2 regions of the Streptomyces sp. NPDC001406 genome follow, and region 2 is predicted to be linked to the other one. Evidence: riboswitches for the same ligand, from Rfam matches in the RefSeq annotation. Region 2 holds a riboswitch; the other holds the start of a gene.
The links. Region 2 has a riboswitch for S-adenosylmethionine ahead of thrC (threonine synthase). Riboswitches for the same ligand answer to the same signal wherever they lie in the genome.
Positions count from the first base shown of each region.

Region 1 (7,300 bases), on a different contig from region 2:
TCGAAGATCTGCACCCACGTCGGTTGCCCGATCTCGCTGTACGAGCAGCAGACGCACCACGTGCTGTGCCCCTGCCACCAGTCCACCTTCGACCTCTCCGACGGTGCCCGGGTGATCTTCGGCCCCGCCGGTCACGCCCTGCCGCAGCTCCGCATCGGCGTGAACGACGAGGGCTACCTCGAGGCGCTCGGCGACTTCGAAGAGCCCGTCGGTCCTGCATTCTGGGAGCGCGGATGAGCACCAACGAGAACAACGAGCGACGCGGCAAGGCGCCCGCCGGCGAGCGCGTCGCCGACTGGGCCGACGGCCGGCTCGGGATCTACTCCCTGGCCAAGTCCAACATGCGCAAGATCTTCCCCGACCACTGGTCGTTCATGTTGGGCGAAGTGTGCCTGTACAGCTTCATCATCATCATCCTCACGGGTGTGTATCTGACGCTGTTCTTCCACCCGTCGATGAACGAGGTGGAGTACCACGGCAGCTACGTCCCGCTGCAGGGACAGCTGATGTCCGAGGCGTTCAGCTCGACCCTGCACATCTCCTTCGACGTGCGCGGTGGTCTGCTCATCCGGCAGATCCACCACTGGGCCGCGCTGATCTTCCTCGCCGGCATGTTCGTGCACATGATGCGCGTGTTCTTCACCGGCGCGTTCCGCAAGCCGCGTGAGATCAACTGGCTGTTCGGCTTCCTGCTGTTCGTCCTGGGCATGTTCACCGGGTTCACCGGTTACTCGCTCCCGGACGACCTGCTCTCCGGCACCGGTGTCCGCTTCATGGAGGGTGCGGTCCTGTCCGTGCCGATCGTCGGCACGTACCTGTCGTTCTTCCTCTTCGGCGGTCAGTTCCCCGGCCACGACTTCGTGGCCCGGTTCTACTCGATCCACATCCTGCTGCTGCCGGGCATCATGCTCGGCCTGGTGGTGGGCCACCTGATCCTGGTCTTCTACCACAAGCACACGCAGTTCGCGGGACCCGGAAAGTCCGAGAAGAACGTCGTCGGCATGCCGCTGCTGCCGGTGTACATGGCCAAGGCCGGAGGCTTCTTCTTCCTGGTCTTCGGTGCCATCGCGGCCATCTCCGCGATCGCGCAGATCAACCCGATCTGGGCCATGGGCCCCTACCGTCCGGACCAGGTGTCCACCGGCGCCCAGCCGGACTGGTACATGGGCTTCTCCGAGGGTCTGATCCGCTTCATGCCGGGCTGGGAGGTCAACTTCTGGGGTCACACGCTCGTCCTGGGCGTGTTCATCCCGCTGGTGATCTTCCCGCTGGTCCTGGTGGCGATCGCGGTCTACCCGTTCATCGAGTCCTGGGTCACCGGGGACAAGCGCGAGCACCACATCCTGGACCGCCCGCGCAACGCCCCGACGCGCACCGCGCTCGGTGTCGCCTGGATGACGGTGTACCTGACGCTGCTGGTCGGCGGTGGCAACGACCTGTGGGCCACGCACTTCAACCTGTCGATCAACGCGGTCACCTGGTTCGTCCGGATCTTCGTCTTCGTCGGACCGGTCCTGGCGTTCCTCCTCACCAAGCGGATCTGCCTCGGCCTGCAGCGCCGGGACCGGGAGAAGGTGCTGCACGGTCGCGAGACCGGCATCATCAAGCGCCTGCCGCACGGTGAGTTCATCGAGATCCACGAGCCGCTCAGCCAGGAGCAGCTGCACACCCTCACGGCGCACGAGCAGTACGCGCCGGCCGAGATCGGCCCGACGGTCGACGAGAACGGTGTCGAGCGCAAGGTGCCGGGCTCGCAGAAGCTGCGCGCCAAGCTCAGCGACGCGCTCTACGGCGAGGAGTCCCAGATCCCGAAGGCCACCGTCGAGGAGTACAAGGAGATCACGAGCGGCCACGGCCACCACTGATCGCTGCGCACGCCACGCCACGGCAGGGGCCCCGTCCGGTGTTCGGACGGGGCCCTTCGCCATGCCCGGCGGCTGGATAGGGTGGACCTTGTTGAGATTCGCGTCCCGGAATCCGGGACCTCACCCAGGAGCGGCTTATGAGCGCTGTGACCCCCGCTGGAGGCGACACCGCGGCGGGCCGTTCCTGGCCCGAGGTACTGAACGCCCTGCTGGACGGTCGTGACCAGAGCGCCGACGCGACGGCCTGGGCGATGGACCGGATCATGCGCGGCGAGGCGACCGACGCGCAGATCGCCGGCTTCGTGGTGGCACTGCGGGCCAAGGGCGAGACCGTCGAGGAGATCACGGGTGTCGTCCGGGCGATGTACGAGCACGCCAAGGTGATCGAGGTGTCCGGCCGCACGGTCGACATCGTCGGCACGGGCGGCGACGGCGCGAAGACGGTGAACATCTCCACGATGTCGGCGCTGGTGGTGGCCGGCACCGGCGCCAAGGTCGTCAAGCACGGCAACCGGGCCGCCTCGTCGGCGTCCGGCTCCTCCGACGTCCTGGAGAAGCTCGGCGTGAACCTCGATCTGACGCCCCAGCGCGTCGCCGAGGTCGCGGAGGAGGCGGGCATCACCTTCTGCTTCGCCGTGAAGTTCCACCCGGCGCTGCGCCATGTCGCCGCGGCCCGCGGCCAGTTGGGCATCCGTACGGTCTTCAACGCCCTCGGCCCGCTGACCAACCCGGCCAAGGTCAGGTCCCAGGCGGTCGGCGTCGCGGACCCCCGGCTGGCGCCGATGATCGCGGGCGTCCTGGCCGAGCGCGGCAACTCCTCCCTGGTGTTCCGCGGCGACGACGGGCTCGACGAGCTGACCACGACGTCCACCTCCCGCGTCTGGGTCGTCCGGGACGGCAAGGTCACCGAGGAGAGCTTCGACCCGCGGGACGTCGGCCTCGAACTGGTGCCGGTGGAGGCGCTGCGGGGCGGAGACCCGTCGTACAACGCGGAGGTCGCCCGGCGGCTGCTGGACGGTGAGAAGGGGCCCGTACGGGACGCGGTGCTGCTGAACTCGGCGGCCGCCCTGGTGGCCCTCGACCCGGGCCCCGGCACCCTCGCCGAGCAGCTCGGCGCCCAGATGGCCAAGGCCGCGGAGTCGATCGACTCGGGATCGGCCAAGCGGGTGCTGGAGCGGTGGGTGGCCGCCAGCAACGCATGACATGAGCGGTCGGCGGTCCCGCGATCCGGACACGGGTTGCGGGACCGCGATCACTTCACGTACTTTCCTGTTCAGGTCATGAGTGACAGTCATGAGGCCCCGGCCGACTGTCCGGCAACCCTCCGTCCGTGGCGGGGTGCCCCGGGTGAGGACCAGGTCGTAGGCAGCGAGGTCTACGGCAAGCGCGGACCCCTCGTACACCAGGGGTCCTGGTCGTCGAGGGAGCCTTCTGTGAGCAAGCGAATGCGATAGGGCGTAGAGCCCCGCCTCCGCGTACCCCTTTCACCATTCCCACGCTTGAGCCGTGCGCGCTCGCGTGGTGGTTCCGTCTTGCTTCTCACGGGAGTTCACCATGTCCGTCTCCACCGCTGCCGCCGTCCAGACCGTTTACTGTGACATTCCGGGGCCGCTGCCCGTTCTGGGCGAGGACGTCACCGTCCCGCTCGTCACGGGCGGCGAAGTCACCTACGCCGCGCTCGACTACGCGGCCAGCGCCCCCGCCCTCCAGCGCGTCTGGGACGACGTGGCGGCCTACGCCCCCTACTACGGCAGCGTCCACCGGGGTGCCGGCTACCTCTCCCAGCTCTCCACCGACCTCTTCGAGAACGCCCGCAGGACCGTCGCCGAGTTCCTCGACTGCCGCGACGCCGACCAGGTGATCTTCACCCGGTCCACCACCGACTCCCTCAACCTGCTCGCCGCCGCGCTCCCCGCCGACTGCCAGGTCTTCGTCTTCGAGACCGAGCACCACGCCTCGCTGCTGCCCTGGAAGGACGCCCGGGTCAGCTACCTCGACGCCCCGCGCAGCGCGCAGCAGGCGGTCGCGACCCTGGAGCGGGCCCTCGCCGACCGCACTGTGTCCATTGAAGGGGGCCACGGCCCGGCCCTCGTCTGCGTCACGGGCGCCTCCAACGTCACCGGCGAGCTGTGGCCGGTCCGCGAACTGGCCGCCGCCGCCCACGCGCACGGTGCCCGGATCGTCCTGGACGCCGCCCAGCTGGCCCCCCACCACCCGGTGTCGGTCCAGGACCTGGACGTCGACTGGGTCGCCTTCTCCGGTCACAAGCTGTACGCCCCCTTCGGCTCCGGTGTGCTGGCCGGCCGCGCCGACTGGCTGCGCGCGGCCGAGCCGTACCTGGCGGGCGGCGGCGCCAGCCGCGGAGTCAGCCGCCGTGCGGACGGGGGAGTGGCCGTGGAGTGGCACGAGACCGCCGCCCGCCACGAGGCCGGCTCCCCGAACGTCATCGGCGTCTACTCCATCGCCTCCGCCTGCAAGGCCCTGACCGAGGCCGGCTTCGACACCCTGGTGGCCCGCGAGGAGTATCTGATCCGCAAGGTCAGGCAGGGCCTGGCCGAGGTCCCGCAGGTCCGTGTCCTCTCCCTCTTCGGCGACGACGCCCCGCGCGTCGGTGTGATCTCCTTCGTCGTCGAGGGCTGGAACAGCTCGCACTTCGCCGCCGCGCTCTCCGCCGAGTACGGCATCGGGGTCCGCGACGGCCTGTTCTGCGCGCACCCGCTCGTCCGCACCCTGCTGGGCAGCGACCCGCAGACCCAGGGCAAGTGCGGCGCTCCGGAGGCCGCGCCCGGCGAGAAGTCCCTCAACGCCGTCCGCGTCAGCTTCGGCGCGGGCACGCCGGACGAGCACGTCGACCGGTTCGTGAACGCCGTGAAGGAACTGGTCCGGGACGGCGCCAAGTGGCAGTACCGCACCGAGGACGGGCGCTGCGTGCCGGCCGTCTGATCGCCGTACGTCACCGCGGTATACGCTCCCCCTGTCAGCCGGACTCTTGACGGGGGAGCACGGGGTGGACGCGCTGCGCGCGGCGGATCCGCGGCGGATCGGGCCGTACGAGGTCCTGGGCAGGCTCGGCGCGGGCGGGATGGGCGAGGTGTATCTCGCCGAGTCGCGCACCGGACTCCGGCTCGCGGTGAAGGTGGTGCGCGCCGAGCACGCCGAGGACCGCACCTTCCGGGCCCGGTTCCGTCATGAGGTGCGGGCCGCGCAGACCGTCGGCGGGGCGGGCACGTACACCGCGCGGGTGGTGGACGCCGACACCGGGGCGGAACGGCCCTGGATGGCAACGGAGTTCGTGGAGGGCCCGAATCTGCGGGACGCGGTGCTGGACGGCGGCGCGCTGCCCCGGTCGGCGGTACGGGTCCTGGCGGGGGCCCTCGGGGAGGCGCTCGCCGCCATCCACGCCAAGGGGATGGTCCACCGCGACCTGAAGCCCTCCAACATCCTGCTGGGCGCGGACGGCCCCCGGGTCATCGACTTCGGGATCGTACGGGCCCTGGAGGCCACGGCGCTGACCCGCACCGGCGCGGTGGTGGGCTCGGTCGGCTATGTCTCGCCCGAGCAGATCCGCAACGGCGGCCAGGTGGGACCGCCGAGCGACGTCTTCTCCCTGGGCGCGGTCCTGGCCTACGCGGCGGCCGGACGCGAGCCGTTCGGCGAGGGCCAGGACTCGGTGATCCTGCTGCGCATCCTGACCCGCGACTTCGACCTGTCCGGGGTGCCGGACGACCTGCGCCCGCTGGTGGCGGCCTGCCTGCGAGAGGACCCACTGGAGCGCCCGACCCCCGCGGACCTCCTGACGTCCACCGGCCACACCCCGGCCTCACTGCGCACCGGCATCCGTCCGGGCTGGTACGCGGGCACCCCCGACCCCACACCACCCCACGCCACACCCCACTGGATCCCGGCGGCCCACGCGACCGGCGTGGAGTACGCGGCCCCGCACACCCCCACACCGCCGACTGGCGCGTTGGCGCCGGGGGCTGCCGTGCCCGGCACGGATAATGCCGCGTCCTTGATCGACGGCGGTGCGCCGGGGGCCCACATGGTCGCTCCCGAGCCTGACGGCAGAGTTTCCGCGTCCGGCGTTGCCACGCCTGCGACCGATGTCGACGCGTCTGCGTCGCACACTGTCGTGTCCGGCCCCGCGTCCGTGACTGATGCCGACCAGTCTGCGACCGGAAATGTCCTGCCCGTCGCCGACATCGCCGCGTCCGCGACCGACGGCGCCGCACCGGTGGCGGATGCCTACGCGGCTGTGGCCGAATCGGACGCGTCTGTGATCGACGCTGCCGTGCCCGAGGCCGAAGCAGTTGCAGCCGAAGCAGCTGAAGCAGTTGCATCCGGGACCGATGCCCCCGCGTCCGTGAGCGCTGCCGTTGCTCCGCCCGTGGCCGAAGCCCCCGTGTCCGATACCTACGCGAGCCCCGTCACCCCAGCGGGTGTGGTGGTTCCCGGGCGGCGGCGGTTGCTGAAGGCCTTGGCCGGTGGGGCCGTCGTTGCCGCGGGGGCCGGGGTCGGAGGGTGGCTCTGGCAGCGGGGGGCGGGGAGTGAGGGCGAGGGGGGAGGCACGTCCGTGGGGGCGCCCCGACCCGGCAGGGACCGTACCGGCGGGCCCGCCGTGCTGCGGTGGCAGTACGACGTCGGTGGCCTCGGCGGGCTGGACGGCCCCTGCGTCGCCCTCTCCCCGGACGGCTCCGCCGTCTACATAGGCACCTCCAGCGGCACCCTGCACGCCGTCTCGCGCACGGGAAGCCGCCGCTGGAAGATCAAGCTCGGTGACGACGTCTCGACCCCTGTGGTCACCGCGGCCGGCGTCTACTGCGTGACCTGGGACCACGACCGCAACCTGCGCCGCCTGCGCGCCGTGACCCTCGACGGCACCCCGAAGTGGCAGCAGACCCTCGGCGACCATGGTTACGGCATCCCGGTCCTGCTCGGCGACCACGTCCTCGTCGTCATGGGCAGCACCGACGCCGGCGGCCTGCGCTGCGTCGCCCCCGACGGCAGCGAGCGCTGGCTCGTGACGACCCCCGCCGGCCCCACCGGCATCCCGCTGGTCGCGGGCGGCGTGGTCTACACCGGCAGCTACGGAGACCGGCTGCTGGCGCTGGACGCCACGGACGGCTCCCGGAAGTGGTCGGTGCCGGGAGGGGCCGACGTGAGCGTGTCGGTGCTGGCCGGCACGACGCTGCTGGCCGACTCCGCCCCCGGCCTGCAGGGCTTCCGGAGCACGGACGGCAGGCGGCTGTGGCGCAATCCGGACAGCGGCCCGACGGCCCCGGTCCCCGGCAACCGGTCCCTCGCCGTCGCCACCGAGAACGGCGGCGTCTACGCGCTGCGGGCCGCCGACGGCACCAAGGCGTGGACGCGCCAAGTCGGCGACGGCACCTCTTCGCTTCCCGGCGCGGTGGTGTCCGGCGACACCGTGTACGCCC
Region 1 covers NZ_JBIAWG010000003.1:155,614-162,913, forward strand. Annotated here, with positions in the region: gene ACFY1J_RS08065 (Rieske 2Fe-2S domain-containing protein) at 1-237, shown strand, start outside; gene ACFY1J_RS08070 (cytochrome bc complex cytochrome b subunit) at 234-1,865, shown strand; gene trpD (anthranilate phosphoribosyltransferase) at 2,003-3,067, shown strand; SAM riboswitch class IV at 3,142-3,258, shown strand; gene ACFY1J_RS08080 (aminotransferase class V-fold PLP-dependent enzyme) at 3,420-4,808, shown strand; gene ACFY1J_RS08085 (PQQ-binding-like beta-propeller repeat protein) at 4,873-7,300, shown strand, end outside.
Region 1: it holds a riboswitch for S-adenosylmethionine, as region 2 does, so the genes downstream of both, ACFY1J_RS08080 (aminotransferase class V-fold PLP-dependent enzyme) here and thrC (threonine synthase) in region 2, are expected to answer to the same signal.

Region 2 (7,300 bases):
GGAGCGAGTTCCCCAACTGTACCGCGCTCAATCACACTGAATTGCCCCCTCCGCTTCTCTCACGGAGGAGGCAATCAGATGAACACTCGGTAACTGCAGTTACCCACGGTAATGATCAGCCGCCGGCGACGGCCGGAATGATGGAGACACCCGAGCCGTCGGGGGTCGCCGTCTCCAGGCCCTGCTCGAAGCGGACGTCGTCGTCGTTGACGTACACATTGACGAAGCGGCGCAGCTTGCCCTGGTCGTCCAGGACACGGGCGGCGATCCCCGTGTGGTTCTTCTCCAGGCTCTCGATGACCTCGGCGAGGGTCGCGCCCTCGGCCTGGACCTCGGCCTGGCCGCCCGTGTAGGTGCGCAGGATGGTGGGGATGCGAACGGTCACGCTCATGCGATTAGACCTCCGGTGACGATGTGACTACGTGCGTATCGGCCGCCGGGCCGGCGGTTTCGGCCTGTGGAGCTGACGTAAGACCTCGGCTCGGGTTCGTCCCGGGGGCAGTCGGCCGTGAAGCAGGAAGCCCGACGGGCGACCGCCGGACTCCTCGGGACTCCGAGGAGGAGGTCAAGCGAGGCCGGCCTCTCGGAACGACTCAAGGTTGGGACGAATGGTCGCGGTGAGCCCCGTACCGGCCACCGCGTCCAACGTCTTCAGGCCGTCGCCCGTGTTGAGGACGACGGTGGTCTTGGCCGGGTCGAGGACGCCGTCCTTGATGAGCTTCTGCGTCACGCCCACCGTCACACCGCCCGCCGTCTCGGCGAAGATGCCCTCGGTACGCGCCAGCAGCTTGATGGCGTCCACGACCTGCTCGTCCGTCACATCCTCCACCGCGCCGCCGGTGCGGCGCGCGATGTCGAGGACGTACGGCCCGTCGGCCGGGTTGCCGATGGCCAGGGACTTGGCGATGGTGTTCGGCTTCTGCGGGCGGACCACGTCGTGCCCGCCCTTGAAGGCCACGGACACCGGCGAGCAGCCCTCGGCCTGGGCGCCGAAGATCTTGTAGGGCCGGTCCTCGACCAGCCCGAGCTTGATCAGCTCCTGCAGACCCTTGTCGACCTTGGTGAGCTGGGAGCCGGAGGCGATGGGGACCACGATCTGGTCGGGCAGCCGCCAGCCGAGCTGCTCGCAGATCTCGTACGCCAGGGTCTTGGAGCCCTCCGCGTAGTACGGCCGCAGGTTGACGTTGACGAAGCCCCAGCCCTCGCCGGCCGGGTCGCCGATCAGCTCGGAGCAGAAGCGGTTCACGTCGTCGTAGTTGCCCTCGATGCCGACGAGGTTGCCGCCGTAGATCGCGGCCATGACGACCTTGCCCTGCTCCAGGTCGTGCGGGATGAACACGCAGGAGCGGAGGCCGGCGCGGGCGGCCGCGGCGCCGACGGCACCGGCGAGGTTGCCCGTGGAGGAGCAGGACAGGGTGGTGAAGCCGAAGGCGCGGGCGGCCTCCAGGGCCTGGGCGACGACGCGGTCCTTGAAGGAGTGCGTCGGGTTGCCGGAGTCGTCCTTCACATAGAGCCCGCCGGTCACACCGAGCTCGCGCGCCAGGTTGTCGGCCTTGACGAGCTTGGTCCAGCCCGGGTTCAGGTTCGGCTTGTCGGCCACGTCCGCGGGGACGGGCAGCAGCGGCGCGTAGCGCCAGATGTTCGCGGGGCCCGCCTCGATGCGCCTGCGGAGTTCCTCGGTTTCGTACGCCGAGAAGTCGTACGCGATCTCAAGCGGGCCGAAACACTCCTCGCAGGCGAACACCGGTCCGAGCGGTACCCGGTGACCGCACTCGCGACAGCTCAGGGCAGCGGCCGGGCCGAGGTCTACGGTGGGATTGCTGGTGCTTGCAACTGTCTGCACAGCCATGGAGGCGAGGCCCTTTCTCCTCATCTTCCTCACGACGCATCTCGCCGTGAGACGGATTTGGCACCTTCCCTAGCCGGGAGCCTCGCTGGAGAACGAGAACCGACTGGAGGGTTGCCGGGGCTTCATCGGGCCGTGTCCCTCTGCCCCTCTGGATGAGCTGTATGTGGTTGTAAACGCCCACGACCCTCGACATGCGATGGTCATCGGCGTTGTTCAAGACTGTAACCGAAGGCCAGGACAGTTGAGATAGTCGTCCGAACCGCGAGACAACGTGAGGAGCCGCTGACTGTGCTGGAAGAAGTCGAGCGCTGGCTGGCCACCCGCTCCTGGTCCGTGACCGATCGCCCCCTCCACAAGATCCTCGCCGCCAAGCAGCGGACGGGTCAGTCGGTGTCCGTGGTGCTGCCCGCGCTCAACGAGGAGGAGACGGTCGGTGACATCGTCGCCGTGATCCGCCACGATCTCATGCAGCAGGTCCCGCTCGTCGACGAGATCGTCGTCGTCGACTCCGGATCCACCGACCGCACCTCCGCGGTGGCCGCCGCCGCGGGCGCCAGGGTCGTCCACCGCGACGACATCCTGCCGCGCATTCCGGCCGTTCCCGGCAAGGGGGAGGTCCTGTGGCGTTCCCTGCTGGTCACGAGCGGGGACATCGTCTGCTTCATCGACGCCGACCTGAGGGAGTTCTCCTCCGACTTCGTCTCCGGGATCGTCGGCCCGCTGCTGACCGACCCGGGAGTCGACCTGGTCAAGGCGATGTACGACCGCCCACTGGGCGGGGCGACGGGCCAGGGCGGCCGGGTCACCGAGCTGATGGCGCGCCCGCTGCTGAACATGCACTGGCCGCAGCTGGCCGGCTTCGTGCAGCCGCTCGGCGGCGAGTACGCGGCCCGCCGCTCCCTGCTGGAACAGCTCCCGTTCCCCGTCGGCTACGGCGTGGAGCTGGGCATGCTGGTCGACGCCCTGCACCTGGTGGGCCTGGACGCCCTCGCGCAGGTCGACGTGGGGGTGCGCAAGCACCGGCACCAGGACGGGCAGGCGCTGGGCCGGATGGCGGCGGCGATCTACCGGACGGCGCAGCTGAGGCTGGCCCGAGGCCACCTCATCCGTCCTTCCCTCACCCAGTTCGAGCGGGGCGAGGACGGCTTCGAGCCGCGCACCTACTCGGTGGACACGGAGGAGCGGCCGCCGATGGCGGAGATCGCGGAGTACGCCTCGCGCAGAGTGGCCTGATCGCTGGAGAACGGCTGTATACGGCCCCCTCGCAGGGTGGAACGTACGTTTGAGCGTTTCCGGGCCGGGCTAGGTTGAGGCGTATGGCTTCCACGCACGGTGCTGCTGAAGTGCTGGTCGCGTCCAATCGCGGCCCGGTTTCGTACGAGGTGCGCGAGGGGGGTGCGCTGCACGCCAAGCGGGGTGGCGGCGGGCTGGTCTCGGGGCTGTCGGCCATCGGGCCGCACACGGACGCGGTGTGGGTGTGCGCCGCGCTGAGCGACGCGGACCGGGAGGCGGTGCGCCGCTCGCACGGCGGCCGGCGGCTGTCCGTGGACGCGACCGGCGGCCAGCAGGTGCGCATGCTGGACATCGACGCGACGGTTTTCTCCGACGCGTACAACGGCGTCGCCAACTCCGTGCTCTGGTTCGTCCACCACATGCTCTACCAGACCCCGCTGGAGCCGGTGTTCGACGCGGAGTTCCGGCGCCAGTGGGCGTCGTACGAGGCCTACAACCGGGCCTTCGCCGAGGCGCTGGCGCAGGAGGCCGCCGAGGGCGCCGCGGTGCTGATCCAGGACTACCACCTCGCCCTGGCTCCCCGGATGCTCCGGCAGCTCCGCCCCGATCTGCGGATCGGCCATTTCTCGCACACGCCCTGGGCCCCGCCGGACTACTTCCGTCTCCTGCCCGACGACATCGCGGCCGAACTGCTCGGCGGCATCCTCGGCGCCGACCGCGCGGCCTTCCTCACCCGGCGCTGGGCGGACGCGTTCACCGACTGCTGCCATGCGGTGCTCGGCCCCGGCATCCCGTCCGGCACGCGCATCGGTGTGCACGGGCTCGGCGCGGACGCGGACTTCCTGCGCAAGCGGGCGCACGAGCCGGACGTGGCCGAACGGATGAAGGCGCTGCGGGCGGAGATCGGCGAGGGCCGCAGGGCGATCGTCCGGGTGGACCGGACCGAGCTGTCGAAGAACATCGTGCGCGGTCTGCTGGCGTACCGGCAGCTGCTGGACGACCACCCCGAGTGGCGCGAGCGGGTCGTGCACGTGGCCTTCGCCTACCCCTCCCGGCAGGACCTGGCCGTGTACCGGGACTACACGGCGGAGGTCCAGCGCCTGGCGCAGGACATCAACTCCCGGTACAGCACGCCGGGTTGGACCCCGGTCGTGCTGCATGTCAAGGACGACTTCGCGCGCTCCCTGGCCGCGTACCGGCTGGCGGACGTGGCGCTGGTGAACCCCATCCGGGACGGTATGAACCTGGTCGCCAAGGAGATTCCGGTCGTCTCCGACGAGGGGTGCGTGCTGGTGCTCTCGCGGGAGGCCGGGGCGTACGAGGAGCTGGGCGAGGACGCGATCGTCGTGAACCCGTACGACATCGTGGGCACGGCCGACGCCCTGCACCAGGCGCTGACCATGCCCCCCGAGGAGCGGGCGGAGCGCACGAAGCGGCTCGCTGCCGCGGCTACCGCGTTGCCCCCCGCTCAGTGGTTCCTGGACCAGCTGGGTGCACTGAACGCCTGATTGCAGGTAGTCCGGCACTGCAGGCCGTGCCCACCCTCCCCCAAGTTCTCGACTTCGCTCGAACTGGGGGACCCCATCGCCCTGCGGAACGACTGCCCACGGCAGTAGCCGCTCGACGCTCAGCCCAGGTGTGCCGCCAGTGACTTCAGCAGTCGTACGACCCCCTCGGGACCGTCCACCACCAGGTCCGCCCGTTCGGCCAGCTCCGTCACCTCCGAGCTGCCGCTGCACACCAGCAGGCCGGGGACGCCGTCGGAGCGGAGCTTGTCGACCGCGGCGTAGGCGGGGAGGTCGCCCAGGTCGTCGCCGGCGTACACCACGGACTCGGCGCCGATGTCACGGACGTACTCCAGGAGGGCGACGCCCTTGTCCATGCCGGGCGGGCGCAGTTCGAGGACCAGCCGGCCCGGCTCGACGATCAGGCCGTGCCGGGTGGCGAGGTCGGAGAGGGGTTCGCGGAGGGCCTCGAAGGCGGCCTGCGGATCGTCGGCGCGGCGGGTGTGGACGGCGACGGCCCGTCCCTTCTCCTCGATCCAGGTCCCCCGCCAGGCGCCGATCCGGTCCAGGAACCCGGGCAGTTCGGCGCGGACGGCGGCGACGCCGGGGTGCGGGGGCGGCGCGCTGATGGTTCCGCTCACGGCCTCCCAGCGCTCGGCGCCGTAGTGGCCGAGGACGACGAGGTGCTCCAGGCCGGGTACGCCCGCGAAGCCGCCGTGCCGCACGGCGACCCCGGCCGGGCGGCCGGTGATCACGGCGACGGAGGCCACCTTGGGGGCGATTTCGGAGAGTGCGGGTACGGCGTCGGGGTGGGCCCGGGCCTGTTCCGGGTCGGCGACGATCGGGGCGAGTGTGCCGTCGAAGTCGAGCCCGATCAGCGCGGTGCGCGGCCGTGCGAGCAGCGCGTCGAGCCCTTCCCGTCCGGCCTGGGTCACGGGGGTCGGCAGCGGGTCCATCGGGTTGGTGGAGTCCGTCGTATGGATGCCCATACGGCGACCCTATCCACCGGAGGGCGGGCGCACCCATGGCTCAGGGGGGCGCACAGGGAAGCGCCGCGGTGTTCACCGCTCGGAGCGCCGCGCCTCCCGCACACGCCGCAGCCGGTTCACCGTCACCGGGTCGTGCGCCAGCGCCCGCTCGTCGTCCAGCAGGGCGTTCAGCAGCTGGTAGTAGCGCACGGGCGCGAGCCCCAGCTCCTCACGTATCGCCCGCTCCTTGGCCCCGGGCCCCGCAAACCCCCGCCGCTCCAACGCAAGAATCCCCCGCTCCCGCGCCCCCAGCTCGTCCAGCTCCATACGAGGAACGGTAGCCCGGCCCACTGACAACGACCGGCTCGGCTACAGCCCCTCAACCCGCGTCGCGGCTGTCCGCCGTCCTCGCTGTCGTCTGCAGGCTGTCCAGGACGGTCACCGGGCTGCCCGTCGGGGTGACGGCTCGGCCGACGCTCTTCGCGATGTCAGCGCCGGCCGCCGCCCGGGCGATCTCCCCGACCGGGTGAAACACGAAGAAGCCGAAACGGCCCGGCCTCTCCCGCTCCACGCCCACACAGGGCAGCGGCCCCCCGCCCGCGGCAACCCCTCAACCCGCGTCGCGGCTGTCCGCCGTCGTCGCTGTCGTCTGGAGGCGGTTCAGGATTGTCACCGGGCTGCCTGTGGGGGTGACGGCCTGGCCGATCGTCTTCTTGATGTCGGCGCTCACTCCTGCCCAGGAGGTCTTGCCGACCGGGTAGAGGGCGGACGTGGGGAGCTGGTTGAGGAAGGGGTGGAGGTTCGCGTCCCTGGTGGACTGGGACATGGCGTCCGACGCGGCGCTGGTGACGGGCAGCAGGCCGTACTCGCGGGAGAAGCCGAGGACGTTCTTCTCGCTGTAGACGAAGTCGAGGAAATCGCCGACCTGCTCGGCGTGGCCGTTCTGCTTGAAGGCCATCATCCAGTCGGCCACGCCCATCGAGGACCTGGACTGCCCGGTCCGCCCGGGCATCGGCACCATGCCGAACTTCACGCCCTTGCTTGCGGCCTGCTTCATCAGCGTGGGATGCCCGTTGAGCATGCCGACCTGACCGTCCGCGAACGCCGCGAAGGCATCGGCCCGGTTGAGCTTGCCCGGTGCGACCGGCCCGGTCAGCCCCTTGCCGACGAGCTGGTCCTTGAGCCAGGTGAAGGTCTCCACGTTCTCGGCGGAGTCGAGGCTGTAGGTGCCGACGTCGTCGGTGATGCCGGAGCCGCCGCTCAGCAGCCACTGCATGGTCTCGGCCTGCGCCTCCTCGGGTCCGAGTGGCAGCGCGTACGGGTACTTCACCCCCTCGGCCTTCAGCGCCTTCGCGTCGGCCGCGAGCTCGCTCCAGTCGGTGGGCGCGGAGATGCCGGCCTTGGCGAAGAGGGTCTTGTTGTAGAAGAGCACGCGGGTGGAGGCGGCGAACGGGATGCCGTACTGCACGTGGCTCCACTGCCCGGCCTCGGAGAGCTGGGAGAGGAAGGACGCCTGGACGGGTATGGAGAGCAGGTCGGAGACCTGGTACAGCTTGCCCGCGGCCGCGTAGTCGGCGTACGCGCCGATCTGGGCCATGTCGGGCGCCTTCCCGGCGTCGGCCATCTCCTTGACCTTGCGGTCGACGTCGTTCCAGGAGTAGACGCTGACCTCGACCTTCACCCCGGGGTGCTGGGCCTCGTACTCCTTGACCAGCTTGTCCCAGTACTTCTTGGAGCTGTTGGCG
Region 2 covers NZ_JBIAWG010000023.1:139,311-146,610, reverse strand. Annotated here, with positions in the region: gene ACFY1J_RS40760 (MoaD/ThiS family protein) at 116-391, opposite strand; gene thrC (threonine synthase) at 566-1,849, opposite strand; SAM riboswitch class I at 1,867-2,008, opposite strand; gene ACFY1J_RS40750 (glucosyl-3-phosphoglycerate synthase) at 2,138-3,082, shown strand; gene ACFY1J_RS40745 (trehalose-6-phosphate synthase) at 3,166-4,590, shown strand; gene otsB (trehalose-phosphatase) at 4,710-5,576, opposite strand; gene ACFY1J_RS40735 (DUF3263 domain-containing protein) at 5,649-5,882, opposite strand; gene ACFY1J_RS40730 (hypothetical protein) at 5,935-6,126, opposite strand; gene ACFY1J_RS40725 (ABC transporter substrate-binding protein) at 6,166-7,300, opposite strand, start outside.